One region of the Lactococcus sp. LG1074 genome, then DNA from elsewhere that is predicted to be linked to it. Evidence: predicted binding sites of a transcription regulator. Region 1 holds the regulator's gene; the other holds the start of a gene.
What was found. The regulator CtsR, encoded in region 1, represses protease genes until heat stress. The targets are predictions, from matches to a motif close to TTGGTCAAAAAAGGTCAAANA.
Positions count from the first base shown of each region.

Region 2: J0J36_RS07905 (ATP-dependent Clp protease ATP-binding subunit) is a predicted target of CtsR. The motif match lies at 3,684-3,704, and genes of this name have one in related genera.

Region 1 covers NZ_CP071293.1:360,612-376,005, reverse strand. Annotated here, with positions in the region: gene J0J36_RS01830 (pyruvate carboxylase) at 1-2,455, opposite strand, end outside; gene J0J36_RS01825 (FtsW/RodA/SpoVE family cell cycle protein) at 2,772-3,995, opposite strand; gene rpmG (50S ribosomal protein L33) at 4,128-4,274, opposite strand; gene J0J36_RS01815 (multidrug efflux MFS transporter) at 4,271-5,461, opposite strand; gene coaE (dephospho-CoA kinase) at 5,508-6,113, opposite strand; gene pflB (formate C-acetyltransferase) at 6,352-8,685, opposite strand; gene hpf (ribosome hibernation-promoting factor, HPF/YfiA family) at 8,933-9,490, opposite strand; gene J0J36_RS01795 (ATP-dependent Clp protease ATP-binding subunit) at 9,613-12,063, opposite strand; gene J0J36_RS01790 (CtsR family transcriptional regulator) at 12,053-12,505, opposite strand; gene greA (transcription elongation factor GreA) at 12,625-13,098, opposite strand; gene mltG (endolytic transglycosylase MltG) at 13,123-14,838, opposite strand; gene rpoE (DNA-directed RNA polymerase subunit delta) at 14,944-15,394, opposite strand, start outside.
Region 2 covers NZ_CP071293.1:1,585,740-1,601,133, forward strand. Annotated here, with positions in the region: gene def (peptide deformylase) at 1-337, shown strand, start outside; gene yqeK (bis(5'-nucleosyl)-tetraphosphatase (symmetrical) YqeK) at 709-1,296, opposite strand; gene J0J36_RS07905 (ATP-dependent Clp protease ATP-binding subunit) at 1,351-3,597, opposite strand; gene rpoD (RNA polymerase sigma factor RpoD) at 3,815-5,197, opposite strand; gene dnaG (DNA primase) at 5,233-7,119, opposite strand; tRNA gene J0J36_RS07920 (tRNA-Ser) at 7,193-7,280, opposite strand; tRNA gene J0J36_RS07925 (tRNA-Ile) at 7,319-7,392, opposite strand; tRNA gene J0J36_RS07930 (tRNA-Gly) at 7,432-7,502, opposite strand; tRNA gene J0J36_RS07935 (tRNA-Phe) at 7,506-7,578, opposite strand; tRNA gene J0J36_RS07940 (tRNA-Ser) at 7,586-7,675, opposite strand; tRNA gene J0J36_RS07945 (tRNA-Ile) at 7,682-7,755, opposite strand; tRNA gene J0J36_RS07950 (tRNA-Met) at 7,771-7,844, opposite strand; tRNA gene J0J36_RS07955 (tRNA-Pro) at 7,873-7,946, opposite strand; tRNA gene J0J36_RS07960 (tRNA-Arg) at 7,988-8,061, opposite strand; tRNA gene J0J36_RS07965 (tRNA-Gly) at 8,079-8,150, opposite strand; tRNA gene J0J36_RS07970 (tRNA-Thr) at 8,221-8,293, opposite strand; tRNA gene J0J36_RS07975 (tRNA-Leu) at 8,305-8,386, opposite strand; tRNA gene J0J36_RS07980 (tRNA-Lys) at 8,433-8,505, opposite strand; tRNA gene J0J36_RS07985 (tRNA-Asp) at 8,544-8,616, opposite strand; tRNA gene J0J36_RS07990 (tRNA-Val) at 8,619-8,691, opposite strand; rRNA gene rrf (5S ribosomal RNA) at 8,696-8,811, opposite strand; rRNA gene J0J36_RS08000 (23S ribosomal RNA) at 8,896-11,795, opposite strand; tRNA gene J0J36_RS08005 (tRNA-Ala) at 11,962-12,034, opposite strand; rRNA gene J0J36_RS08010 (16S ribosomal RNA) at 12,145-13,693, opposite strand; gene mnmG (tRNA uridine-5-carboxymethylaminomethyl(34) synthesis enzyme MnmG) at 13,998-15,394, opposite strand, start outside.

The sequences.
Region 1 (15,394 bases):
CTGTTTGCGGGCTCGTAATTCCAGCTTCAAAAGGTGCATAATAACGACGCGTATCTTCCCAATAATGGTCAATTTGTTCCGCGTTAGCAATATTCAAAGCCGCATGACGTCCACCATGCTCCAAGGCATAATAGAGTGACTGCATAGAAGGCTGCGATGTGCCACCAGCAAGTGATGCGGTCGCCACATCGACGATATCTACACCTGCCTTAATCGCACCTGAATAGGTAATAATACCATTACCTGCCGTATCATGTGTATGCAAATGAATCGGCAAATCAACTGTTTCTTTCAGTGCTGTTATCAGTACATAGGCAGCTTGTGGCTTCAGAAGACCAGCCATATCCTTAATTGCAAGAATATGAGCACCGCTAGCTTCCAATTCTTTAGCTAGGTCTTTATAATACTTCAAGTCATATTTTTGACGTGTTTTATCTAAGATATCGCCAGTATAACAAATCGTTGCTTCAGCAATTTTACCCGTGTCACGTACAGTTTGGATAGATTTTTCCATTTGCGGCAGCCAGTTAAGACTGTCAAAAATACGGAAAACATCGATTCCCTCAGCTGCTGCTTTTTGAATAAACTCCTGAATAACATTATCAGGATAATTTTGATAACCTACTGCATTTGAGCCGCGGAACAGCATTTGGAAAAGTGTATTGGGCATCTGTTCACGCAATTTTCTTAAGCGATACCAAGGTGATTCATTTAAGAAACGGTAGGCGACATCGAAAGTTGCCCCGCCCCACATCTCTACAGAGAATAGGTCAGAAAGACCTTGATCTACAGAGGTTGCAATCCCCTTCATATCTTGTAGACGCAAGCGTGTGGCTAAAAGACTTTGGTGTGCATCCCGAAAAGTTGTATCTGTGAGCAAAACTTCATGTGAACCTTTAACAAAGTCTACTACGGCTGCAGCACCTTCTTGATCAAGGATATTCTTTGTTGTTGTTTTCTGGAGAAGCTCAATTTCAGGTTGACGAGCAGGTTCAAAATAACGCTTCTCTGTTTTGTCAATCCCTGGGAATCCATTCACGGTAATATTCGAAATATATTTCAAGATTTTTGTACCGCGATTACGTTTGCGAGAAAACTTGAAGAGTTGCGGTGTATTGTCAATAAAGGTTGTCGTTGCTTGACCACTGGTAAACTGCTCGTCCTCAATAACGTTTTCCAAAAACGGAATATTCGTTTTTACCCCACGAATGCGGAATTCACGCAAGACACGCTGCATCTTATGCACCGCCTCTTCAAAATCTGTCGCATGAGTACAAACCTTGACTAAAAGACTATCGAAATAAGGCGTCACTTCATATCCTGCATAAGCATTACCTACATCAAGACGTACACCAAATCCGCCTGGTGAGCGGTATGTGTTAATTTTTCCTGTATCTGGAAGGAAATTATTTTCGGGATCTTCAGTCGTGATACGGCACTGGATGGCTGCACCTAGACATGGAATTTCATCCTGTGCAGGAATTTTGATATCTTGATGCAAATCCTGGCCTTGAGCAATAAGAATTTGTGCTGTAACAATATCTACACCAGTAATCATCTCCGTAATCGTATGTTCTACTTGGACCCGTGGGTTAACTTCAATAAAGTAAAATTGGTTATCTTTAACTAAAAACTCAACTGTCCCTGCATTAACATAACCCACAGCTTGGCAAAGTTGGACAGCTGCTTGACAGATTTCATTTCTAAATTCTGGTTCTAAGCCTACAGCTGGTGCAATTTCGATGACTTTTTGATTACGGCGTTGCACAGAACAATCTCGCTCATGAAGATGAACAATATTGCCATGTGTATCTCCCAAAATCTGTACTTCGATATGTTTTGGATTTTCAATATATTTTTCAACGTAAATTTCTGCTGAACCAAAAGCTGTTTGTGCTTCAGACTTGGCACGCGCATAACCGTCACGCATCTCTTCGTCATTGCGAGCAACACGCATTCCACGTCCACCACCACCGAGTGCTGCTTTTATCATGACAGGATAACCGTATGTTTCAGCAAAGGCAAGAGCCCCATCTAAGTCAACAGCGCCATCAGTTCCTGGTATACCCTGAATTTGCGCTAAATCCGCTGCTTTCTTGGCTTTAATCTTGTCGCCAAAAATATCCAAATGTTCTAAATCTGGCCCTACAAAAACTAAGCCAGCTTCACGGACCTTAGTCGCAAATTCTAAGTTTTCAGAAAGTAAACCATATCCTGGGTGAATTGCATCTGCTCCTGCATCTAGAGCAATACGAATAATATCATCCGCATCAAGGTAAGCATCTATCGGTTTTTTACCTTGTCCGACTAAGTATGCTTCGTCTGCTTTGAAACGGTGTACCGAGTACTCATCTTCTTTTGCATAGATGGCTACAGTGGACAAACCCAGTTCATTACAGGCACGAAAAACACGAATGGCAATTTCACCACGGTTGGCAACGAGCAGTTTTTTCATACAATCTCCTATCTTTATTTCCTAAATATGTTGTGTAATATGGTTGACGATACCTTATAATTCAATTTCCTTCTTGCTTTAGCAAGATAGAGGCATGAGTATTACGACCTGACGCAGTAAAAACATTTTTTGCGAAGGAAGTAGTAAGACTCTAGCAAATCTCCATAAGAGTTTGCGTTTGGCTCTTCTTGCTTTAGCAAGATAGAGGCATTGAGTATTAGAAAGCATCAGCAACCAAATTATGAATTTTCACAACATACAAACTTTATAAAAAAAGCTAATTTGATTAGCTTTTTCTTAACTTTAGCATTTAATATTAAACATTTCTAGCATATGTACTTGAAAGCTCTCTGACTTCTCTACGTTTTTCATCTGCCGAAATGTTGAGTACGAAAGCAATCCCCAAAGACAACACAAGGAATGATGATCCTCCTTGCGATAGGAATGGGAATGTTACCCCTGTTTCCGGAATAATTCCAAAGGCTCCCCCAATATTGATAAATACTGAAATCAAAAGGGTAGAACCAATACCGATACAGATCATCGAATTAAACGCACTTTTTGCACGGATACCGACCATTAAGATACGAACAATCATAAAGAACAATACGCCGAGAACAAGAATCCCTCCGATTAGACCCAGCTCCTCAATGACAATCGAGAAGATAAAGTCCGTGTGCGCTTCAGGTAGAAAACCGTTTTTCTCAATAGAGTTTCCGAGTCCACGACCAAACCATCCGCCATTACTTACGGCGTAATAGGAGTTGGCCATTTGGTGACCATATGTTGACAAGCCTCCGAAAGGATTAACCATTGCCTTAAAACGTGCATTGACATAGTGTCCCGGGATAACATCGCCACCTACGGCATAAAGGTAGGCAATAAAGGCAACCATAGCTCCCAAAATTATCTTGCCATAGCCACTAAACCAACGCCAAGAGATTCCACTCGAAGCAATCATTACTCCTGTAATCATCGCCATAATAGAAGCATTACCCAAGTCTGGCATGATAACCAAAATCCCTAACATTACGAGAATCGCAGAGCGCCATCCACCAAATAGTTTTTGCCAAATGGTTTTCCCTTTGAAAATTGCTGCGATATCTTTTTCATATATTTCATCCTGCTTTTCGGAAAAGACAGAAGCCAGATACCACACAACGAAAAATTTTGCATATTCAGCAGGTTGAATCGTTCCCACACCTGGGATGGGAATCCAGCCGTGTGCGCCATTTGCAGAAGTATTTGGACCGACACGCGAATAAATCATGGCTGAGATCAAAAGAAATAAAACCCAGCCAATCATTTTTTTACTCTTAAGAGCTCGGAGTTTCATCCGATAAATCACTGCAATAGCAACAAAACTCAGCAACATGAACGCGCCTTGGTTGATTGCCATTTTATAAGGTGAAAGTCCCTTCGCCAGCTGATATGGGACTGTTGCTGAAAAAACCATCACGATACCTACAGCTGACATTATCAGGTAGGGAATCAAAATAGAATAGTTCAGGAAGTTTGCTTTCTTCAATCCATCATTCATTTTATGTTATCATTTCATTTCTATTATTTTTTAACATTTTTTATTATACCATTTTTTCAGTTTCATTTTTACAGATGTGCAATTATTTTAAAAATAAATGGTTTTTCTAGAATGAAAAATACTTCATAGCACTTAAACTTCTCGGTGTAATGTAACCATGCGCTCTTTTGGACAAAACTTCATCGTTTCGACTTTATCAGGGTTGCTGCTTTTATTCTTACTGCTAATATAATTTTTACTCTTACAACTTGTGCAAGCTAAAGTTATTTTCACTCTCATTCTACGATGCTCCGTTTTCTTAAATATTTCCGGAAATTAGCCAAGGACCAAAAGAAATTAACAACTACGAAAAGACTTGTCACAATAAACGCCATCCGATAGGAAACCCAACCTGCAATTGCTGATCCAACGATCGGACCTACAACAACACCAAAGTTAGAAAACATTTGGTTATAGGCGAAGATCCGTGACACACCTTCCTTAGGGGTGATTTTAGCCAAAAGGGAATTGACGGAAGGCATCAGAGCACCCGTGCCGAACCCCAGCATAAATCTTAAGATTCCTAATTGAAGAGGGGTTTCTACAAAAGCCATCGGTAAATACATAGCGAAACTAAAAGCTAAACCGATTAAAATCAGTCGATGTGCGCCATATTTGTCTCCTAATTTACCCAATGTACTAGAAGACATCATTGCAGATAAGCCAACTGCAGATACAATAAGACCTGAGATAAACATTAAGTTATTTGTATTTGTAGTCAATGTTTTGATGTAAAGGGTCACAAATGGTTCTATTGATTGTGTGGTGACTTGGATAATGAAGCTGGTAATAAGTAAGCCAAAAAGGATATGCTTGTTACTTACACGATTGACAATTTCCTTTGTAGATAACATATTATCTTTCGTTACAGGTTCAAAGTTTTCATGAACAAAAAAGACAGTCAGAATTGTTGCAAGAGCTAGCAGACTCCCAACGATAAGGAAGACATTCGCCATCCCAAACCATTGTGCCAATAAACCACCGATAGAAGGGCCAATCAAAGTTCCCGTAATCATTGCAGTGGATAAGACGCCCAGGGCATAACCTGAACGTTCTTTCGGTGCTTGAGAAGCGATCATTGCTGTCGAGTTGGGAATAAATCCTGAAAAGAAGCCCATAAGACTGCGCATGAGCAAGAGCCACCAATAGCCACCCATATGATGAGAAAAAGCAATCGCAGACATGGTAAAGGTCATGGCAAAAGAAGCTCTGACCATCATGGGTTTCCGGCCGTATTTGTCCGCTAATTTTCCCCACATAGGAGCAACTAAGCCTGAGACCAAAGCTGTCGAAGCAAAAGCAATACCAGAAAACAGCTCTACATTAGAACCTGTCACTCCTAGGCTTTGAATATAAAGGGGCAAAAATGGCATCACCAGTGAAAAAGATGAGCCCACAATAAAACAGCCAATCCATGTGATCCACAAATTTTGTTTCCAATTAACTTTTCTGTTTTTTGTTGATTTACTCGTTTTAATCCCTCTTTTCTACTGCTTTTAACAGTTCTGTGATTTTTTCATAAGTTTCAGGAATTGTTCCTGAACTGTCAATAATACGTGTGGCATACTTCTTCTTTTCTGACAAAGGCATTTGAGCTTTGATACGCGCTTCTGCCTCTTCTTTTGTCATATTATCCCGACTCATGATACGCTCAATTTGGATGCTTTCTGGAACAGCGACTAACCATATTTCATCAAAACCATCATAAGCCTGTTCGATGAGTAAGGGAATATCCATAATTATGGCCTTTTGAACCTTATCATCCTTCAAAAGTGCTTCACGTCTCTTATAGAGTTCTTGGCGAATAATATGATTTTGGAGCAAAGCTAGTTTTTCTCGCGCTTCATCATTTGAGAAAATTAAGTCGCCCAACTTTCGCCGAACCAAAAGTCCTTTCTCATCAAAGTAGGCAGGGCCAAATTCTTGTAGAATCGACTGATATAAGGAGCCACCTGGGGCTTGTAATTCACGAACCACTTGATCCGCATCAATGATCGGATAGCCCTGAGAACGCAAAAAATCAACCGCCGTTGATTTCCCAGAAGCTATTCCACCTGTCAAACCGATTACTTTCTTCATAGCTTTATTATAGCACAACTCATGATACGATATTCAGTAATTACGCCCCCATGAAGCAAAAACGATATTTTTCCAGTCCAGAAAGGGCTTCGGACTGTTGTAATTGTCCATTCACTACCTCTTCCACTGCAGAAAGTAAGTATTATCGTTAAAAAAAAAACAGAATTTGCTTAATTTATATAAATAAGCAAAAAACAACCTTCCCAAAGGAGAGATTGTTTCTACATTTCAATAGATATTAAATGTTTGATGTGTGCATTACTTCATCATCATCTTGTGAAAGAACTTCGTGGAACACACGTTCAGTCAATTCTTGTTTTTGTTCTGGTGTGAGGTATTTAGTGTTTACACAGTAACCAGAGATACGTACGATAACGTCTTCGCCAGCCATAATTTTGCTGTAAACATCTTTAAGGTCCATAACGTTAAGGTTAACGTGTTGTCCACCTTGTCCGAAGTAACCGTCAAGGATTTGAACCAAGTTATCTACTTGTTCGTCACGTGTTTTACCAAGTGCACGTGGAGAAACTTGAGTTGTCAATGAGATACCGTCATTTGCATGAGCAAATTCAAGTTTCGCCAAAGAGTTCAAGTTTTGGAGCCATCCACCGCGCGCTTTGTTTGATGGGTTAGCACCCGGTGAGAAGAATTCTACTTTAGATTTGTTCACTGAACCATCTTCATTGAGGAATACACCTTTATGAACTGGTGAGTTACCTGTTTGTTTAGAGTAAGCCACGTTTGAAGTGATTGTCAAGAGTGAAACTGTAGCTTCAGCATTTTTGTAAAGTTTGTGTGAAGCGAGTTTTTCGTAGTACATCTTCATCAAAAGTTTAGCGATATCGTCTACACGGTCATCATCTTCACCGTAACGTGGGAAGTCGCCTTCAACTTCGTAGTCATAGATGTAGCCGTTTTCATCACGAATAGTTTTAACTTTCGCATATTTGATTGCTGAAAGTGAGTCAACTGTATTGGCGAAACCACAGATACCGAAGCCCATGTTCGCACGAACACGTGTTGGCAAGAAGGCCATTTGTACAGCTTCATAGTTGTATTTATCAGTCATATAGTGGATGATGTTCATTGCATCCACATAAGTATCAGTCAACCAAGTCAATGATTTGTCAAAGTTTTCCATAACTGTATCATAGTCAAGAATTTCGTCAGTTACAGGTTCGATGTCGAACACTTTGTAGTCTTTATGAACATCGTCATATCCACCGTTCAAACCAGTAAGCATCGCTTTCAGAACGTTAACACGCGCTCCGAAGTATTGGAGGTTGTGACGTTCGTTTTCATTTTCTGGGTCAAGTGGTGATACACAACATGAGATACAAGACATTTCGCCGTAGCCTTCTTTAGCCATTGTTTCTACACCTTCATATTGAATAGAAGAGTGTTTATGAGACATTGACATTGCATAACGTTTGAAGGCATGCGGTAATTTATCAGACCAAAGTACTGTCAAGTTTGGTTCTGGAGCGTTACCGATTGTATCCAATGTGTTAAGGAAACGGTAGTCCATTTTTGTAACACGGTGACGACCGTCATTACCCATACCTGCCATTGATGTTGTGATGAATGTTGGGTCACCAGAGTAAAGTTCATCATAAGCAGCAGCACGCGCGAATTTCATTGTACGAAGTTTCAATACGAAATCATCAACGAATTCTTGAATTTCTTGTTCAGTGAAAGTACCACGTTCAAGGTCACGTTCAGCAAAGATATCAAGAACGATTGGCACACGTCCAAGTGATGTAGCCGCACCATTGATAACACGACATACAGCCATGTAAGCAATGTTGATCCATTGGATAGCTTCTTTAGTGTTCAGGGCTGGGCGACGAACGTCAAGTCCATAAAGATCACCAAATTTAGCAACTTGATCAAGTGCTTGGTATTGCATATTGATTTCTTCTTTAAGACGGATAGTTTCTTCTGTGATTTCAGTGATTGCATCCCATTCGCGTGCTTTTTCTTTCATCAAGTAGTCTGCACCGTAAAGTGCAAGACGTGCGTAAACACCGATGATACGTCCACGTGAATAAGCATCTGGCAAACCAGTTACTGTGTGTGCGTGACGTGCTTTACGGATAGCTGATGTATAAGCACGGAAGATACCATCATTTACAGAAGTCATTGTTGTATCCAACACTTCGTGCAATTCAGGATCAACGCTGAGTCCGTGTTCTGTCAAGATTTTTTCTGCTACACGAAGACCACCTTTTGGCATGAAGTTCAAACGGAAAAGTTCGCTGTTTTGCATACCGTAGATTAATTCGAGATCTTTGTTTTCAGGATCGATGTAACCAGCAGGAATTTTGTGAATAGAAGTCACACGATCAGTATCGAATGGGAATCCTACTTCTTCATAGTGCGCTTTTGTTGTTTCGATAATATCTTTTACTTTAAGCGTACGTTCTGTTGGTCCTTCGAGGAAACTTTCGTCTCCATCATAAGGTTTGTAGTTGGCTTGAACAAAGCGCGTAACGCTTGCTTTATCTTGCCAGTCTGATCCTTTGAAACCTTCCCAGGCTTGCTCAAAGATTTCTTTAGTTTCTGTTTTCATGTAGAAAATCTCCTTTGGTCTTTCTGTTTCAGATTACGCTTTTATTATATCATACAGTTTACTAATTTCAAGGGATATATGGGAATGTTTGCACTTTCTTTACTAGTACAGTTTGAATTTTAAGTTAAACTGTTATATTTATGGTAAACGATTACAGATGCAAAATGTCACAGAAGTACAGAGATAACAAAAAAAGCCAAGCTTTTTTGCTTGACTTTTTTCTTGATACAGTTTCTGTACTTAAATCTTATTTGGTTTCGATTAAACCAATGTTGCCATCTTCACGGCGGTAAACGACATTAGTACTGTCTGTATCTGCATCTGTAAAGATATAGAAATCATGTCCTAACATGTCCATTTGAAGGACTGCTTCTTCAGCATCCATTGGTTTCAAGGAAACATGTTTTGTACGAACAATCTTTACTTGATCTTCATTTACTTCTTCAGCTTCATCAAGTGGTGCAAACTCGTCTCCGAAAGCTTGTCCGGTAGGAACATTAATCTTAGATTTACGGTTTACACGTGTTTTATACTTGCGAATTTGACGTTCTAGTTTTTCTTCAACAAAGTCAATAGCTGCATACATGTCAGCTGCTGTATCTTCTGCACGCAAAGTTACATTTTTAGCAGGAACTGTAACTTCTGCTTTGTAACGTTTGTCGGAGTAAACTTTAAGATTTACATAGGCTGTTACTTCATGACCATCGTTAAAGTATTTTTCAAGTTTTCCAACCTTATCTTCAACATATGAGCGGATTGAATCTGTTAACTCAAAATTTTCACCACGGATATTATATTTGATCATAGAGTCTACCTTAACGGCTCTTGTATTGAACCTTCACTGTTTTGCAGGCGCTGGACAGTCAAGTTTTAAGAACCGTCCTTTCTTTATTTCTAATTTAATTATAATATATAATCGCTTACAAGTCAATCAATAACACTTATTCTAATCTTTTTATTAGAAGAACCAATCGAAATCGTATCCCCTGGATGAATTTCGCCGGCAAGCAATTGTTCACTGAGCGTGTCTTCAACCTCACGTTGCAGAGCTTTACGCAATGGGCGGGCACCGTATTCAGGATCAAATCCTTTATCAGCAATAACTTTCAAAGCAGCAGGTGTAAATTTTACTTTGATATTTTGATCTTTCAAACGCGATACAAGAGATTTACTCATGATTTTCACGACTTGTTCAATCTCTTTTTCTGTCAGTGAATGGAAAACGATAGTTTCATCGATACGATTGAGAAATTCTGGACGGTACTGTTTCTTCAGCTCTTCCATGATTCTTGCTTTCATAGCTGGATAATCCGTTGAAATTGATTTAGCCCCAAAACCAACCGTTTTATCATCACGAATAGCCGTTGCACCCAAGTTAGATGTCATAATGATGATCGTATTTCTGAAATCAACTTTACGTCCTTTGGTATCTGTAACGAAACCATCATCCAAAATTTGTAACATGATATTGAAAATATCAGGGTGGGCCTTTTCGACTTCATCAAGGAGAATAACAGAATAAGGCTTATTACGGACTTGCTCTGTCAATTGCCCACCTTCATCGTAACCTACATATCCAGGAGGTGCTCCAATAAGACGCGATGTCGAGAATTTTTCCATAAATTCACTCATGTCTACACGAATCATATTTTCTTCACTGCCAAAAACACTTTCCGCTAAAGCCTTAGCAAGCTCTGTCTTCCCAACTCCTGTCGGACCAAGGAACATAAATGAGCCCAAAGGACGTCTCGTATCGGCAATCCCTGAACGTGCACGTCTAATGGCACGAGAAACAGCAGAAATCGCTTCTTCCTGTCCAACCACACGTTTATGTAACTCTTTTTCTAAGTTAATCAGACGTTCACTTTCTGTCTTCGTCATCTGTTGGAGTGGGATTCCTGTAAGGTTAGAAACGACAGCATAAACATCGCTTTCCTCCACCAAAGGATTATCATTTTCCGATACTGTAAAATTATCAATCTTGTGCGTTAATTTTTCAATATCTTTTTCAATCCCTTGCGCTTCAACAATATCAAGAGCAACAACTGCTTTTTGTAATCTCAGTTCTTCCGCTTTTAATTCTGCTTTTAACTCGTCTAACTTGGTATAATTTGTTTTACTCGTGATTTTAACTTTGGCTGCTGCTTCATCAAGAAGATCAATAGCTTTGTCTGGGAGACGACGACTGGGCATATAGCGATTACTCAAGCTGACAGCACGCTCCAAAGCCCCTTCTTCAAATTTGACTATATGGTAAGCCTCAAATTTTTCTTTCAAACCTTGTAAAATCGCAACCGTTTCCTCTTCTGAGGGTTCTTCGACATTGACACGGGCAAAACGGCGTTCTAGGGCTTCATCTTTTTCAATATATTTTTGATATTCTTGATAAGTGGTAGCACCGATGAGTTGGAACTCGCCCCGTGCTAATGCTGGTTTTAAAATGTTTGAGGCATCGTTGACCGAGTCCATGCCGCCACCAGCCCCAATGATTGTATGCAGTTCATCGATAAAGACGATAACATCTTTATCGTGTGTCACTTCATCAACAATAGCCGTTAAACGATCTTCAAATTCACCACGGAATTTTGTCCCCGCTACGACCATCGCCATATTTAAAGCCATAATGCGGCTACCACGTAAACCTACAGGAACATTTCCTGCAGCCACACGTGTCGCAAAGCCTTCAATAATCGCTGACTTACCAACACCTGGCTCACCAACAAGAACGGGATTATTTTTTGTTCGCCGGCTCAAAATGTGGATAAGACGTTCAACTTCACGCTCTCTTCCAATCATGGGATCAAGCTTGCCTTCACGGGCTGCTTTTGTCAAATCTGTTGATACCGTGTCTAAAGTAGGTGTCGTCGTTGTTTCGGACACTTTCCCCGACAGGTTTCTTTTCGAAGCTGGTGTCACCGCTTTACGGCGCTCTGGTACACGTAGATATGCTTTTTGCTCTAGCTTTTTGCGGAGGTTAACGATATTGATGTCTTGCTCACGTAAAAGTTGTCCTGCAAAGCTGGCTTCATTTGCCAACAGCATATATAAGAGATGCTCGGTTCCGATGCGGTTTTTATCATTATTTTGAGCTAGTGCTCGTGCTTGCTCAATAATCGTTTCGACTCTTGGACTAAGCTTTATTTCTGATTTTTTTGTCTTCACTTGACTTGAAAAATCTTCGATGTCGATTAACATTTCTTCCAAATCAATCTTTTCTGAATTAAGTAGCGTAAATGCCAATGAAGCCGGGACCTCAGCCAAGGCAGCCAATAGGTGCGAGCTTTCAACCCACGCGTAGTTAAACTTGTGCGCATAGTCGACAGACTTCTCAAGCACTTTTACGACTTGTGGTGTAAAGTCCTTTTCATTAAATTTCATCATCACGATCCAATCTCTGTAGTATTTTTATCATCATTTGTGCTCGACAACTGTTAGAAATATCACTATCAGCTAAAAGCAAAAGGAGAAGATTTCCTTCTCGTTCAGTCAAAATGTTTTCATCAAATAAAAGTTGCAAGACATCTTGTGCCATACTTTCGGTCAAGTTGGCAGGCAACTTCTGTGCTAAATCAAGCAAGAATTCATGCTTTGCCGAATAATGGTATTTGAATATTTTGATATAGCCGCCACCACCACGCTTCGACTCAACATCAAAGCCTTTAGATGGGGTGAAACGGGTTTTAATCACATAGTTAATTTGCGAAGGAACCACGTCAAATTGACTGGCTAAATCTGCACGTTTAATCTCAATCTCACGTGCCTCTTCTAGCAGTTTTCGCAAATAAGCTTCGATAATATCTGAAGTATTTTGGGCAGACATAGAACCTCCAATCTTTGACCTTTATTGACTATTATATCGAAAATTTTAATTTTTTACCAAAAATAGTGGCTGAAACGTCTCTAAAATAAAAAAATCCGCTAAAAGCAGATTTTTTTATTTTATTTGACATCAACAATCTTAACTTCGATTTCACCCATAGGCAACGGAATTTTCACAACATCGCCAACTTTACGGCCAATCAAGGCTTGAGCGATTGGAGATTCATTTGAAATTTTGCCTGAAAATGGATCTGCTTCAGCAGTACCGACGATTTCGTACTCTTCTTCTTCGTCATCTCCAACTTCTTGGAAAACAACTGATTTACCAAGAGCAACTTCATTTTTGTCAATATTAGCATTGTCTACGATTTCAGCATAACGAATCATTGTTTCCACAGTTGAGATACGACCTTCAATAAAGGCTTGTTCATCTTTTGCTGCTTCGTATTCTGAGTTTTCTGAAAGGTCACCGTAGCTACGTGCAATTTTGATGCGTTCAATAACTTCAGGGCGTTTAACCAATTTAAGGTTATCTAATTCTTGTTCTAATTTTTCCAGACCTTCTTTGGTCATGGGGAAAGTTTTTTCTACCATTTTTTATCCTTTTTAAATTTCTAATTAATTACCCGACGCAATCGCATCATTGACATACTTTTGAACATTGATGTTTTGTTCTTCAAGTGTTTGCGCAAAGTAAATCTTACCTTCAACGTCTGCTACGAAATAAAGATAATCATTCGCAGTCGGGTTAAGCACTGCTTTGATTGACGACAAGCTTGGACTCACGATTGGTCCAGGACCAAAACCTGGATACAAGTAAGTATTGAAAGGTGAGTCTAATTGTGTATTAATTGCAGCTTGCTGATCAAGCGACGTATCCTTACCTAGCTTACCTTCAGCATAAAAGATTCCTGTATTAGAATCCATCGTCATCCCTAAATCTTTACGGTTAAAGAAGACCTGTGCAACGTTACGGCGATCATCATCGCTATTCGCTTCTTTTTCGACAATGGCAGCCAAACTCAAGGTTTCATTGACCGTAAGTCCGTTCGCTTGTATTTGTTCATACAAAGGTTCCAGCTGTGTATTAGTTGTTGAAAGCATGGTCTCAATTAAGCTTTCAACAGTTGTCTTTTTCGTATACTCATAAGTTGCTGGGAAGAGGTAACCTTCAAGTTGATACTTCACACCACTGTCTTTACTTGGTAAGCTTGCAAGAAGTTTTGGAAACTTCTCTTTCATTTTTTCGATGAACGCTTGATCCTGTACAGTCTTCATAAACTCATCTTTAGTAAAAGGTGTTTTTTCATCTTTATCCGCAGAATTCACTGTAACAGCTTGAGCAATTTGTTCCAATGTATAACCTTCAGGAATCAAAATTTTGCCCAGAGTTGGTTCCACAGGATGTTCGGTTCCTCCTTGCTCCAAAAGACTTGCAATATCCGACAAGTTCATGCTAGGCGCCAAGTTGTAGTAGCCGCTCTTAAAGCCACTGAAATTTTTAAATTTAGTATAGTATTGGAAAACCATACCATTTTTGATAATACCTTCTCGTTGTAAGATATCTCCGATTTGTTTACTGCTTGCTCCCGCTGGAATGTTAATGGCGCGTTTGGTTGTATTTGCAGTATTGAGCGGTTGTACACCTTCTTTGATGAAATTATAACCGTAAAAACCAGTCCCTGCCGCAGCCAGAATTAAAACAGCTACGATAACAGCAATAATCTTTCCAGAAGAAACTTTCTTCTTCGATTTTTTCGCTTTCGACTTGGGCTGCATTTCTTCAGCTTCCGCATCCGATTTTACTGCTGCACGACGACTTCTTTGTCTGTGAGTCGTCTCTTCGGCAAGAGACTCTGCAGCATCACTTGCTTGTGCTTCAGGTCGCTCATATTCATCAACAACTTCTTTATCAGACTCTTTTGTCTTGCGTCTAAGTCGTGAATAACTTTGTCCTTGGCTCGCTTGGAGCATTTGCTCGCGAACACTTGCAAAGTCTGGACGTTCTTCATGTGCTGATGCTTCTGTTTCCACTTGATCAGAAACAGCTTTTTCAGGAAATTCTACATCTTCGGAAATTTTAGCTTGTTCCTCTACTTCTGGATTTTCCAGTTCTTCTGTCAACTTAAATGGTGTTGGACGTTGAATATCCGAAAAATCAGCACGTTCTCGCCGAGTATGTCTACTCGGGGTTGAAGAAAGTTCTTTGTTGGATTCACGGGCATAGTTTTCAAAAGTCCCATCCGTGTTGGCTCGATTTCCTTCTTCAAGTTCACGCAAGATTTTATCTTTGAAACTTTCTCTCGAAAACTTCTCCGTATCTTTTTCTACCAAGGTTAATCCTCCTTATCACGCCACCCTCTTTTTTTAAATAGTGAAGCGTAAGTTTGTTGGGTAATATTCACAAAAGCGAGGTCAGGGACCTCACTCTTTTAGATTTTAATTCTCTTCTGAGTCGCTGTCATCATCATCGTCGTCCTCTTCATCGAGTTCAACGTCTTCATCCACGTTATCCAGTTCAACTTCAGCAAGTTCAGCATCATAAGCTTGAACCTCATCTTTTTCATCATCTGGATTCTCATCATCATAAGTCATGTCATCTGCATCGTTTCCTTTGTCGATGTGTTCATCTTCAGGATCCACTTCATCTTCGATACCGAATGCATTAACTTTTGTACGTTTTTTAGTTGTTTTTTCTTCTTCGTCGTCAATTTCATCAAGAGCAATTACTTCCTCATCGATTTCGTCGATCGCGTACCATGAGCGCAGTGCCCAAATGTTATTTCCTAATGGAATAAAGCTTCCATCTGTATTCATTTCTGTGTAAAAACGTGCAATTGTGGCTTTGATTTCATTGTCCGACTTTTTCAAGTAGTCTTGAACGGCGTTC
Region 2 (15,394 bases), 770 kb from region 1:
AAATGGTAATGAAGTTGCACCTAAAGAAGCTTATAAGTTGGCAGAAATCATGTATAATGCTAAAATTGTAAGTCACTCTGTTCAAGATGCAGCTATCGAGTCTGGTGAAGGTTGTCTTTCTGTCGATCGTGAAGTCCCTGGTCTGGTTATCCGTCACGCGCGTGTAACTGTAGAATACTATGACAAAAATGGTGAGAAACACAAGATTCGTCTGAAAGATTTCCCTTCAATGTGTGTCCAACATGAGATCGACCATACAAATGGTATAATGTTCTACGACCACATCAATGAAAAAGAACCTTGGGCTGTCAAAGATGGACTTCTGATTGTCCAATAATTTCCCCCAATAAAAAAGAATAAGCCTAAAAAGCTTATTCTTTTTTATTTTAATAATTTTTCAAGTTTTCTTCTTCTTATCCTATAGTCTTGAACATTAAGGATAATGTTATTATGAGGTAAACGGGGTAAAAAAAGAAAATATACGAGGGGAGAGCGATTATTATCACAAATCCACTAATTGCTCCAATAAAATAATTATTGACTTGATTAAAGGCTGTGTATTTTGAAGACGTTTCTTGATCATATTTCCGAGACATATCTTCTTCGTTTAAAATTCTCCAGAGCATAAGTACTCCCCCTAAAAGTATTTTTAGTTATTTATTAGCACGAAAAATATAAGGAATATGCACCAAAGATAAAGTTTTTTCATTAACTAATTCTTCTCAGATTTAAAAATTCATAAGCTTCTAAAAGCCAAGGATGAATAACTTTTATATCGTGTTTCAAAATATAATCAATATAAGCAAAGGCTGCTGCTTCAAAAGAATAATTTAGCGCCTGAGTGATTTCCTTTAGATAAGGAGGTTGTCCTTCTTGATCCCATCTTATTTTGTCAGCCACAAATAAAACTAAATCAACCTTTGAAAATTTTTTCTTCAAGGTAGTATGGCAAGAAATTGCTGAAAGAATTTTTTCGTCTTGGATACCAAATTCTCTTTGAGCCATTATCCTTGATATTTTTTGATGAATAATCATAGGAAATTGTCTTTCTTCCTTAAATAGCTCTATCTTCATATCTTCTGCTACAAAAATTCTTTCATTATTGGGATAAATAGCAGAAATATCATGTAAGTATCCTGCTATTTTTACTTGCTCTCTTTCTGCTTCATTTAGAAATTCATGTCCTATTTCTTCAGCATAGTCACCAACAGTTATGCAATGGTTATATGTTGCATAACATTCCTTTTCTAATAAAAAAGTTTTTATCTCTTGTTTAAGTTGATTTGTATTTTTCATATTTACCTTACTTTAACAAAAAAAGATAAGACCATCAACCGGTCTTATCTTTTTTTATTTCTCCTCATCTTCAGTATCAGATGTATCCGCTGTGCCTTTTACTTCTTCAGGCTTATTCACAATAACAATCTTATCATCAACCAAATCTGCAAGTAATTCTTTATACTCAGGATGCTCGATATAAAAATCAGCAATAGCATCCTCGATATTATCCTGGATGGTACGACGTAATGGGCGTGCTCCCATTTTCGGATCGTAGCCCAGATCAACGAGTTTTTCTTTAACCGCCTGTGTGACGTCAAGATGAATATCATTTTGAGCGATTTGAGCATTTACTTCATCCAACATTAAATCTACAATCTTAAGCAAGTTTTCTTTGCTCAATGCTGAGAATTCAATGATAGCATCAAAACGGTTCATGAATTCTGGACTGAAGAAATTACCCAACTCTCCAAGCACTGAATTCGTACGTCCTTCACGTGCAGCGCCAAAACCAACACTTGCTTCAACCTTACCTGTACCAGCATTCGATGTCATAATGATGATAGCATCTTTGAAGGAAACTGTACGACCTTGCGCATCTGTCAAACGCCCGTCATCAAGAATTTGCAAGAACATATGCATTACATCCGGGTGAGCTTTCTCAATCTCATCCAATAAAATTAAGCTGTATGGGTTACGGCGCACACGTTCTGTCAACTGACCTGCTTCTTCATAACCCACATATCCTGGAGGAGCACCAATCAACTTAGCCACACTATGTTTTTCCATGTATTCCGACATGTCAAAGCGAATCATGCTATCTCTTGAGCCAAAAAGCTCATAAGCCAATTGTTTTGCAAGTTCGGTCTTCCCTACACCAGTAGGTCCAACAAAGAGGAATGAACCGATAGGACGATTAGGCTTTCCAAGTCCGACACGCGAACGACGCACAGCTTTAGAAATTTTATCAATCGCTTCATCTTGCCCGATAACATGTTCTTTCAAGTCTTCAGCTAGATTAATGAGCTGTGTTTGTTCTTTTTCTTTCAAATCACCTACAGGTATATGTGTCTTTTCTTCAACAATTGCTTCAATATCTTTTTCTGTGATATTTGGCATGTCAGTATCTGAGATTTCATGGCTTTGAAGCTCACGAAGCTTAGCGATTTGATCACGGAAATGAGCTGCTTTCTCAAAATCTTCACGTTGCATGGCTTCGTTTTTTTGCGCCTCTGCTTGCTCAATACGTTTCTTTATGTCCTCAGGATCAACAAATTTGAGGGTCAGATTCTTTTTCGAACCCGCTTCGTCCAGCAAGTCTATTGCTTTATCAGGAAGGAAACGGTCCTGAATATAACGGTTAGACAGATTTGCAGCAGCTAAGATTGCTTCATCTGAGTATTTTACATGATGATAATCTTCATAACGTTTTTGAATACCACGTAAGATTGTGATAGTCTCATCTACAGAAGGTTCATCAACTTTAACAGGTTGCATCCGACGCTCAAGCGCTGCATCTTTTTCAATAATTCGATATTCATTGAGGGTTGTTGCTCCAACAAGTTGGAGTTCTCCACGTGCTAAAGCCGGTTTAAGGATATTTCCAGCATCCATATTTCCTTCCCCAGCAGAGCCTGCGCCCACAATCTCATGAATTTCATCAATGAAGAGGATAACGTCATCACGTTTACGAATCTCTTCCATCAGTTTTTGCATACGCTCTTCAAATTGCCCACGCACACCAGTACCTTGGACGAGACTGACAACATCAAGACGAATAACTTCTTTATTTTGTAGTTTTTGTGGTACATCACCATCAACTATTTTTTGGGCTAAACCTTCAACAACTGCTGTTTTCCCAACACCAGGTTCACCGATAAGAACAGGATTATTTTTTGTTCGACGATTCAAAATTTCGATAACACGGGTAATTTCAGAATCCCGTCCAATAACAGGATCTATTTCTCCACGACGTGCAGCATCAGTAATGTTGACTCCGAATTCTTCAAGAAGTCCTTTAGGTGCTTGACTTCCACGAGGATTTTGTGGACCTCCTGGGCCTCGACCACCCGCTTGTGTTGGAGGTGTCATTGTCCGACCTTGATCATTACCATGTAAGGCTTGGAAAATATCTGGAAATGGATTAAAAGGATCATCATTATTCGAAATATTTGTAGCTCCAGCAAACAAGCTTTCTTGACCACCTGATTTCATAATTTGATAACAGTTTTGGCATAAATCCACTTGCTTACGCTGGCCATTCACATTTGTATAAAGGTGAATTGTCGCTTCGTTTATTTTACAATTTTGGCAGAGCATCTCTTCCTCCTTTGTGGTTACGTCTTTTCTTTATTTTAACTTATTTTTTTAGAATTAAAGAATCATGTCTGGCTTCTTTTATTTAAAGTTTGACCTTTTTTGACCTTTAATAATTTTTATTATATCACTTCTCTCAAATTTATCAAATCTTTTGTACTATATTCTTTTTCAATTATAAGAAAAAACTCTTCGACATCTGTCGAGAGAGTTTTTTATATTACATAAAGTCACGCAATGGTTTGCTACGACGAGGATGACGTAACTTTTTAATCGCTTTCGCTTCAATTTGACGAATACGTTCACGTGTCACTTTAAATTGTTTACCAACATCTTCAAGTGTGTGCATACGTCCATCATCAAGTCCAAAACGCATACGCAATACGTTTTCTTCGCGGTCCGTTAAGGTATCCATAACTTCATCAAGCTGTTCACGAAGCAAGATACGGTTGGTATAGTCTACCGGACTTTCAATCACATCATCTTCAATGAAATCTCCAAGGTGTGAATCGTCTTCCTCACCAATAGGTGTTTCCAATGATACAGGTTCCTGCGCAATTTTTAAGACTTCACGAACTTTATCAGGTGTCATGTGCAATTCTTTACCAATTTCTTCTGGTAAAGGATCACGACCTAATTCTTGTAAAAGATTACGTTGTACACGGATTAACTTATTGATTGTTTCGACCATGTGGACAGGAATACGAATTGTACGTGCTTGGTCAGCAATCGCACGTGTGATTGCTTGACGAATCCACCAGGTCGCATAAGTTGAGAATTTGAAACCTTTCGTATGGTCAAATTTGTCCACAGCTTTCATAAGTCCCATGTTTCCTTCTTGGATCAAATCCAGGAATTGCATCCCTCGTCCAGAATAACGCTTTGCAATTGAAACAACCAAACGTAAATTGGCTTCCGCAAGCATTTGTTTGGCAAATTCTGCTTCATCACCACCTGCCACGATAGCTTCCGCAAGTTTTGTTTCTTCTTCAAGCGAAATCAATGGATAACGTCCGATTTCCTTAAGATACATACGGACAGGATCATCAATACGGACATTTGTCACGATTTCATCCATGGCATTATCATCAAGCTTTTCTTCTTCTTCAGCTTGCAAAGCTAATGGACTAGGATTTCCTTCTTTATCAACAATAGAAATACCTGCATCTTGGATTTGTTGAAGCAAATCTTCGATAGCTTCGGCTTCCAAACCAAACTTCACCACAAGCTCATCTGTAATTTCATCATCTAAAGCTTCTTCGAGAGGTTTACGTTTTGTAATATAAGCTGCTACTGCTTTATCAAAAGCCTTATTGTCAAAAGTATCCGAATCTTTAATATCGATTTTCTTGGCCGCTTTTTCTTTAACAGAAGTTACATGTTTAGAACCTTTTTCTTTTAACTCTTCCACATCAACTTTTTCAACAATAATTGGTTTAAAATCCATTGCCGCAAGGAGTTTTGCTTCTTCAGCTTCAAAAATAGAACTTGAATGCGATTTAACCGCCATACCAAGCTCTTGTGCTTTTGCGATTAAAGCTTTGTTAGTGATTCCAGTTTCTTTTGCAATTTGACTGATTCTTTTTTTATTATTACTTGCCAATTTAATCCTCCCCAATGAACAATATAAGCAATAGCTTATATTTTTTTCTTCTGATTAATGATTTGGATTGTGAGTTCCAGCTCACGTTCCTTGTTGCCTACTTTTTGGGCATTTTCTAGTTGTTTTTGCAATTCACTAAACTTTATTTGCTCCATTTCCTTTGCAAAAACGGCCACCAAATCTTCGAGCTCCTGACTACTTGTCTCATCTGGCAAATCAAGACTTAAGATTTGATAAAATAAATTTTTCTCATCGGTATCTAATGAGGTACCAAAGTGAGAAGGATCAATTTCTTCAAAACTCATAACCTCAAGTATGATTTTGTCAAAAAGGTTCTGGTAACGCTGATGGACAAAGCGAAAAGTTTCATCCTTCGCAAATTTTTGAAGAATACTCTGATGATAAATCATGCGATTCAAAAGTTGTTCCTCTGCCCGTTCACTTCGTGATAAACTTGGAAGTTGCGGCTGTTGTACAGTTTTAGCAGCCTCTTGACCAGAAGGAAAATCACCATAATAATCTTGCTCCGTTGCAATAAAACCAGGATCAGGATAATTCGAAAAATCTTCTTCCGAAAAGCTCCCAAAACTCTCTTCAAAATTTCCCGCTTCTGCCCTTGATTTAAGGACGTTTTCACGCTTTAAATTGACAGATTGCTCTACTTGATTATACTCGAAATCAGGTAAAATCTCAACTAATTTTCTTATAAAAGCATCCTGTGCTGTAATTGACGAAACCCTTGCAATAACAGGCGCCATTTGCTCAATAAAATCCAATTGGTTTTGCAGATTTGAAAGGTTTTCAGGTTTCAAATAATCAATCAGAAATTCTGTCGGTTGTATCCTGCTGTTTTCCATCAGACCAGCTAATGATTCTAAAGAATATTTTTTACTGTAATCGTCTGGATCCAAGCCTTCTGGAACACGAACAATCTGTGTCTTCTCTTCACCAATCAAATCAATTGCTTTATATATTGCATTTTGACCTGCCTGATCGCCATCATAGATAAGAACATAATTTTTAGCTATTTTTTTTAAACGCTTTACGTGTTTATCAGTTAAGGCTGTTCCCATAGTCGCCACAACATTATATACACCCGCTTTATAAGCTGCAATAACATCCATGAAACCTTCCATCAAGTAAACTTCACGTGTTTTAGAAATAACTGGTTTTGCTCTATCCAAATTATAAAGCTCGTAAGATTTATCAAAGATTTTTGTTGCACTTGTATTAATATACTTTGCCTTACTTGTATCATTTTCTTGCCATTTTCGGCCAGAAAATCCCACAACATGCCCGTACTCATTTTTGAGTGGAAACATAATTCTGTTTTGAAAAGCATCAAAAACCTTGTTACTTGAAAAGTTGAAAAGCCCGGAATTCGCTTGAACACTTTCATCAAATTTTCCAGAGAGATTTTTAAAAATGAAATCATTTTCGTCTGGTGCTAAGCCGATATTAAACTGCTTGATAATCTCAGAAGTAATCCCACGTTTTTCTAAATAAAGCCGAGCTTTTTCACCGATTTCTGTCGAAGTCAAAACAATATTATAAAGCCGTGCAGCTTGATTGTTTATATCATAAAGCATTGCATGAGGATTATCTTTTTCTGCAGTAGAATCATTCTCAATATTTAAGGTGATTCCAGCAAAACTCGCAACATCTTTTACTGCATCCACAAAACCAACTTGTTTATAATCTTTTATAAAATCAATAACATCGCCAGATTTTCCACAACCAAAACAGTGATAAAACCCTTTATCAGCATTGACATTAAAGCTTGGTGTTTTTTCCCCATGAAAAGGACATAGCCCTAAATAATTCTTTCCAGACCTAGTGAGAGGCACATATTGTGAAATTAAATCAGCAATATTTACCTGATTTTTTAACTCGGTTACTTCTTCGTTCGTAAGAAAAGCCATATAACCCCCTCTCATCTTTAACATTCTACATAAAGCATAAAAAACGACTATTCAACAATAGTCGTTGTACGGAAGGGGAGTAAGGGATTCGAACCCTCGCGCCGGTTTCCCGACCTAACGATTTAGCAAACCGTCCTCTTCAGCCTCTTGAGTAACTCCCCACCAGTTATTCACAATATATAGATATTATAAACATCTATGGGAACACGAGGATTTGAACCTCGGACCCCTGCGTTATCAACACAGTGCTCTAACCAACTGAGCTATGCTCCCAAATTATTAAAAAATCTTCTATATCCCAGAAAATTTTTAAGCGGGTGATGAGAATCGAACTCACAACATCAGCTTGGAAGGCTGAGGTTTTACCACTAAACTACACCCGCAAATGGCGCGAGACGGAATCGAACCGCCGACACATGGAGCTTCAATCCATTGCTCTACCAACTGAGCTACCGAGCCAAAGGAAAGGAGGATGTGGGATTCGAACCCACGCACGGTTTTACCCGCCTGACGGTTTTCAAGACCGTTCCCTTCAGCCGGACTTGGGTAATCCTCCAAAAAGTGGATCTTGTTGGATTCGAACCAACGACCGCTCGGTTATGAGCCGAGAGCTCTAACCAACTGAGCTAAAGATCCAGCTGTAAAATATAATAGCGGCGAAGGGGATCGAACCCCCGACCTCTCGGGTATGAACCGAACGCTCTAGCCAGCTGAGCTACACCGCCAAAAATTTCTGATAGAATAATCTATCAATCGGGAAGACAGGATTCGAACCTGCGACACCTTGGTCCCAAACCAAGTACTCTACCAAGCTGAGCTACTTCCCGAGATAAAGTTCATTATCATCATGATTTCATTCAGAAATCAATGCACCCGGCAGGATTCGAACCTGCAACCGCCTGATTCGTAGTCAGGTACTCTATCCAGTTGAGCCACGGGTGCATAATATTTAATTTTAAAGCGAACGACGAGATTCGAACTCGCGACCCCAACCATGGCAAGGTTGTGTTCTACCCCTGAACTACGTTCGCAACGCTTAAAGAAAGAAAAACTTTCTAAATACCTCTAGCTGCACTACACTAGGTCCAACAGTTAAAGGAATGCCGACTACATGATTCGAACACGCGACCCTCTGATTACAAATCAGATGCTCTACCAACTGAGCTAAGTCGGCTATAAAAGAAATGCGGATGAAGGGACTTGAACCCCCACGCCCTAAAGCACTAGAACCTAAATCTAGCGTGTCTGCCAATTTCACCACATCCGCTTGACAAGTTCTTTTACGCTTTATACCTCAACCTATTGTTAAAGTATGACCCGTGCTGGGCTCGAACCAGCGACCCTTTGATTAAAAGTCAAATGCTCTACCAACTGAGCTAACGAGTCTATTTCTTTTATTACCTTTCAAGTCTATCAACTTGAAACGGTTCCGACGGGAATCGAACCCGCGATCTTCGCCGTGACAGGGCGACGTGATAACCGCTACACTACGGAACCTATGGGAGTTAACGGGATCGAACCGCTGACCCTCTGCTTGTAAGGCAGATGCTCTCCCAGCTGAGCTAAACTCCCAATCACTTGGCATTTACCCTATCTCGCAGGGGGCAACCCCCAACTACTTCCGGCGTAATAGGACTTAACTTCTGTGTTCGACATGGGAACAGGTGTATCTCCTATGCAATGAATACCAAATCATGGTCTGAATGTATTGAACACTCAAAACTAAATAACAATCTCTTGATAAATAAGTAAAGCTGAACTCATATGTTCTATTACTTGGTAAAGTCCTCGAGCTATTAGTACTGGTCCGCTCCATCCCTCGCAGGACTTCCACTTCCAGCCTATCAACCTGATCATCTCTCAGGGCTCTTAATTCATAAAGAATGGGAAATCTCATCTTGAGGTGGGCTTCGCACTTAGATGCTTTCAGCGCTTATCCCTTCCCTACATAGCTACCCAGCGGTGCTCCTGGCGGAACAACTGGTACACCAGCGGTAAGTCCACCCCGGTCCTCTCGTACTAAGGGCAGATCCTCTCAAATTTCCTACGCCCGCGACGGATAGGGACCGAACTGTCTCACGACGTTCTGAACCCAGCTCGCGTGCCGCTTTAATGGGCGAACAGCCCAACCCTTGGGACCGACTACAGCCCCAGGATGCGACGAGCCGACATCGAGGTGCCAAACCTCCCCGTCGATGTGAACTCTTGGGGGAGATAAGCCTGTTATCCCCAGGGTAGCTTTTATCCGTTGAGCGATGGCCCTTCCATGCGGTACCACCGGATCACTAAGCCCTAGTTTCCTACCTGCTCGAGTTGTAGCTCTCGCAGTCAAGCTCCCTTATACCTTTACACTCTACACATGATTTCCAACCATGTTGAGGGAACCTTTGGGCGCCTCCGTTACTCTTTAGGAGGCGACCGCCCCAGTCAAACTGCCCGACAGACACTGTCTCCCACGCCGATTATGCGTGTGGGTTAGAGCAACCATGAAGCAAGGGTAGTATCCCAACAGCGACTCACTTGAAACTAGCGTCCCAAGGTCAAAGTCTCCTACCTATCCTGTACATGCTTCACAGGTACTCAATATCAATCTGCAGTAAAGCTCCATGGGGTCTTTCCGTCCTGTCGCGGGTAACCTGCATCTTCACAGGTACTAAAATTTCACCGAGTCTCTCGTTGAGACAGTATCCAAATCATTACGCCTTTCGTGCGGGTCGGAACTTACCCGACAAGGAATTTCGCTACCTTAGGACCGTTATAGTTACGGCCGCCGTTTACTGGGGCTTCAATTCAGAGCTTCGCCTAAGCTAACCCCTCCTCTTAACCTTCCAGCACCGGGCAGGCGTCACCCCCTATACATCACCTTGCGGTTTAGCAGAGAGCTGTGTTTTTGATAAACAGTTGCTTGGATCTTTTCACTGCGGCTGTATTTCTACAGCACCCCTTCTCCCGAAGTTACGGGGTCATTTTGCCGAGTTCCTTAACGAGAGTTCTCTCGATCACCTGAGGCTACTCGCCTCGACTACCTGTGTCGGTTTGCGGTACGGGTAGTATTGAATTAAACGCTAGAAGATTTTCTTGGCAGTGTGACATCAAGGGCTTCGCAACCGTAGTTGCTTCCCCATCACAGCTCAATGTTAAAGGAAAATGCATTTGACACATTCCACACCTCACTGCTTAGACCAGAATCCATTAACTGGCTCCCTTTAGCCTACTGCGTCCCTCCATCACTAACAATACTAGTACAGGAATATCAACCTGTTGTCCATCGACTACGCCTTTCGGCCTCGCCTTAGGTCCCGACTAACCCAGGGCGGACGAGCCTTCCCCTGGAAACCTTAGTCTTACGGTGGATAAGATTCTCACTTATCTTGCGCTACTCATACCGGCATTCTCACTTGTAATCGCTCCAGCACCCCTCACGGTATACCTTCATCGCTGATTACAACGCTCTCCTACCATTTAATTAATATTAAATCCACAGCTTCGGTAATATGTTTAGCCCCGGTACATTTTCGGCGCAGGGTCACTCGACTAGTGAGCTATTACGCACTCTTTGAATGATAGCTGCTTCTGAGCTAACATCCTAGTTGTCTGTGCAACCCCACATCCTTTTCCACTTAACATATATTTTGGGACCTTAGCTGGTGGTCTGGGCTGTTTCCCTTTCGACTACGGATCTTAGCACTCGCAGTCTGACTGCCGCACATGTGTATTAGCATTCGGAGTTTATCTGAAATTGGTAACCCGAGATGGGCCCCTCATCCAAACAGTGCTCTACCTCCAATACACTTAAATTGCGACGCTAGCCCTAAAGCTATTTCGGAGAGAACCAGCTATCTCCCAGTTCGTTTGGAATTTCTCCGCTATCCACAAGTCATCCAAACACTTTTCAACGTGTCCTGGTTCGGTCCTCCAGTGCGTCTTACCGCACCTTCAACCTGCTCATGGATAGGTCACTAGGTTTCGGGTCTACATCATGATACTAAAGCGCCCTATTCAGACTCGCTTTCGCTACGGCTCCGCCTCTTCAGCTTAACCTCGCATCATAACGTAACTCGCCGGTTCATTCTACAAAAGGCACGCTCTCACCCATTGACGGGCTCGAACTTCTTGTAGGCACACGGTTTCAGGTGCTATTTCACTCCCCTCCCGGGGTTCTTTTCACCTTTCCCTCACGGTACTGGTTCACTATCGGTCATTAAGGAGTATTTAGGCTTGGGAGATGGTCCTCCCGGATTCAAACTGGATTTCGCGTGTCCAGCCCTACTCAGGATACTGCTAGGTATAAAGTCTATTTCAAATACGAGGCTATTACTCTCTTTGGCTTACCTTCCCAGGTAATTCTTCTATAGACTTTAAGTCCACGTTGCAGTCCTACAACCCCAAGAAGCAAGCTTCTTGGTTTGGCCTGTTTCCCGTTCGCTCGCCGCTACTTAGGAAATCGTTTTTACTTTCTCTTCCTGCAGGTACTTAGATGTTTCAGTTCTCTGCGTTACCTTCTCGTAAGCTATGTATTCACTTACGGATACTATGCATAACATAGTGGGTTTCCCCATTCGGAGACCTAGGGATCAATGCGTACTTACTGCTCCCCCTAGAATATCGTCGTTAGTCACGTCCTTCTTCGGCTCTTAATGCCAAGGCATCCACCGTGCGCCCTTATTAACTTTGCCATTAAAACAAGTATAAGTTTTTTCGAACTATTTAAAATAATTCGCAGCTTTACAGAAATGTTTTACCATTTCTCGGTTTATTTATCGTTATAAGATATTGTTATTTAGTTTTCAATGATCAATTCCTATTTTAACGTCTTCGTTGACAAGATACTGTCGTATCTTATGGAGCCTAGCGGGATCGAACCGCTGACCTCCTGCGTGCAAAGCAGGCGCTCTCCCAGCTGAGCTAAGGCCCCTTCTCTCAACGCAATCTTCTCTATCTTGCATCAAAAGACTGCTTGTTTGGTCTTTATAGACCCCTCAAAACTGAATAAAGTAGAACAACATCTTTTTTTATATTCCTTAGAAAGGAGGTGATCCAGCCGCACCTTCCGATACGGCTACCTTGTTACGACTTCACCCCAGTCATCGGTCTTACCTTAGGAAGCGCCCTCCTTGCGGTTAGGCAACCTACTTTGGGTACTCCCAACTTCCGTGGTGTGACGGGCGGTGTGTACAAGGCCCGGGAACGTATTCACCGCGGCGTGCTGATCCGCGATTACTAGCGATTCCGACTTCATGCAGGCGAGTTGCAGCCTGCAATCCGAACTGAGAATGGTTTTAAGAGATTAGCGCACCCTCGCGGGTTGGCGACTCGTTGTACCATCCATTGTAGCACGTGTGTAGCCCAGGTCATAAGGGGCATGATGATTTGACGTCATCCCCACCTTCCTCCGGTTTATCACCGGCAGTCTCACTAGAGTGCCCAACTTAATGATGGCAACTAGTAATAAGGGTTGCGCTCGTTGCGGGACTTAACCCAACATCTCACGACACGAGCTGACGACAACCATGCACCACCTGTATCCCGTGTCCCGAAGGAACTCCTTATCTCTAAGGATAGCACGAGTATGTCAAGACCTGGTAAGGTTCTTCGCGTTGCTTCGAATTAAACCACATGCTCCACCGCTTGTGCGGGCCCCCGTCAATTCCTTTGAGTTTCAACCTTGCGGTCGTACTCCCCAGGCGGAGTGCTTAATGCGTTAGCTGCGCTACAGAGAACTTATAGCTCCCTACAGCTAGCACTCATCGTTTACGGCGTGGACTACCAGGGTATCTAATCCTGTTTGCTCCCCACGCTTTCGAGCCTCAGTGTCAGTTACAGGCCAGAGAGCCGCTTTCGCCTCCGGTGTTCCTCCATATATCTACGCATTTCACCGCTACACATGGAATTCCACTCTCCTCTCCTGCACTCAAGTCTCCCAGTTTCCAATGCACACAATGGTTGAGCCACTGCCTTTTACATCAGACTTAAGAAACCACCTGCGCTCGCTTTACGCCCAATAAATCCGGACAACGCTTGGGACCTACGTATTACCGCGGCTGCTGGCACGTAGTTAGCCGTCCCTTTCTGGTTAGATACCGTCACTTAAGTAATTTTCCACTCTACTTAACGTTCTTCTCTAACAACAGAGTTTTACGATCCGAAAACCTTCTTCACTCACGCGGCGTTGCTCGGTCAGGGTTGCCCCCATTGCCGAAGATTCCCTACTGCTGCCTCCCGTAGGAGTCTGGGCCGTGTCTCAGTCCCAGTGTGGCCGATCACCCTCTCAGGTCGGCTATGTATCATCGCCTTGGTAGTCCTTTACACTACCAACTAGCTAATACAACGCGGGATCATCAAGTAGTGAAGCAATTGCTTCTTTCAAATAAGAATCATGCGATTCTCATTGTTATGCGGTATTAGCGTTCGTTTCCAAACGTTGTCCCCCGCTACTCGGCAGATTTCCCACGCGTTACTCACCCGTTCGCCGCTCTTCATAAAAATAGCAAGCTATCTTTAATCATCGCTCGACTTGCATGTATTAGGCACGCCGCCAGCGTTCGTCCTGAGCCAGGATCAAACTCTCATTTAAATTTAGTTCATCAAATGAACTGACTGTTGTTTTGTCTTTCATTATTGAATTGACAGTTGGTATACAAGAAGTTAACTTCTCGCATATAGTCATTCTACTTTATTCAGTTTTCAAAGGTCTATCGCTCTCGTAAGAGATACGCTCTCTCGCGACAACTATTATATTCTATCAAACTCACTTTGTTCTGTCAAGAATAAACTGTGATTTTTCTCCCTTTTTTTTACACTCGTTCGGAAAACCCCGCCGTTGTCACGTTCACAGACTATAAAAAAACCAGACACTTTGGGGTCTGGTTTCTTGTTTTTTATCTTTTTCCTTCAAGATAAACCATCAAAATGGAAATATCGGCAGGATTTACTCCTGAAATACGACTCGCTTGGCCTAAAGTTTCAGGATTTATTTTCTTGAATTTTTGGCGTGCTTCCGTTGCGATACTGTCTAATGCATCCCAATTCATATTTTTAGGAATGCGTTTAGCTTCTAAACGGTGCATCTTTTCAACTTGTTCTTTTGCTTTTTTGATGTATCCCTCATAGGTAACTTCTGTTTCAATAAGTTCAATAACAGTTCGATCAAGTTTCTCAGAAGATTCACCGACAAATCTAACTACATCAGAATACTTCACTTCAGGACGTTTTAAAAATTCAATACCCGTCAAAGCATCTTTGATTGGCCCAAATCCCATCATCCCAAGTTTTTCTTGCGTATCGGCAAGTGGTTTAAGTTTTTCTTTATTGAGACGAGCAATCTCTGTTTGGTAAGAAGTTAGTTTATCTTGGAAAGCCTCCCAGCGTTCGTCACCAACTAAGCCAATTTCTCGTCCAATAGATGTCAAACGCATATCTGCATTGTCATGGCGTAAAATCAAACGATATTCAGCACGAGAAGTCAGTAAACGATAGGGTTCTAAAGTTCCTTTAGTCACAAGATCATCAATCATTACACCAATATATGCATCACTTCGTTTAAGGATGAGCTCTTCTTTACCTTGAACTTTAAGACTTGCATTGATTCCTGCAACCAAACCTTGTCCAGCTGCTTCTTCATAGCCAGATGTACCATTTGTTTGTCCTGCAGTGAAAAGTCCTGAAACTAGTTTCGTTTCCAGTGTTGGACGGAGCTGGTGAGGTAATACCACATCATATTCGATAGCATAGCCAGTACGCATCATTTTTGCATCTTCTAAACCAGGAATAGAACGGACCAAATCAAACTGAACATCTTCCGGTAAACTTGTGGATAAACCTTGGATGTATACTTCTTCTGTATTCCGCCCTTCTGGTTCTAAGAAAAGTTGGTGACGGGGCTTATCTGCAAAGCGTACAACTTTATCTTCTATAGAAGGACAATAACGCGGGCCGACACCTTTGATAATCCCTGAAAACATTGGAGCACGGTGCAAATTTTCTTGTATAATCTCATGTGTTGTCTTACTTGTATACGTCAGCCAACAAGGAATTTGCTCTGTAAGGTAATCTTCATCTTTTGACAAAAAGCTAAAGTGATTAGGCTTTTCATCCCCTGGTTGAATCTCTGTCGCATCGTAATTAATACTTGATGAGAGTACACGTGGTGGCGTTCCTGTTTTAAAGCGTCCAATTTCAAAGCCCAAATTGCGTAAGTTATCAGCCAAGCTGACAGAGGCTAGCGAATTATTTGGTCCTGAGGAATATTTAAGCTCACCGATGATAATTTCACCAC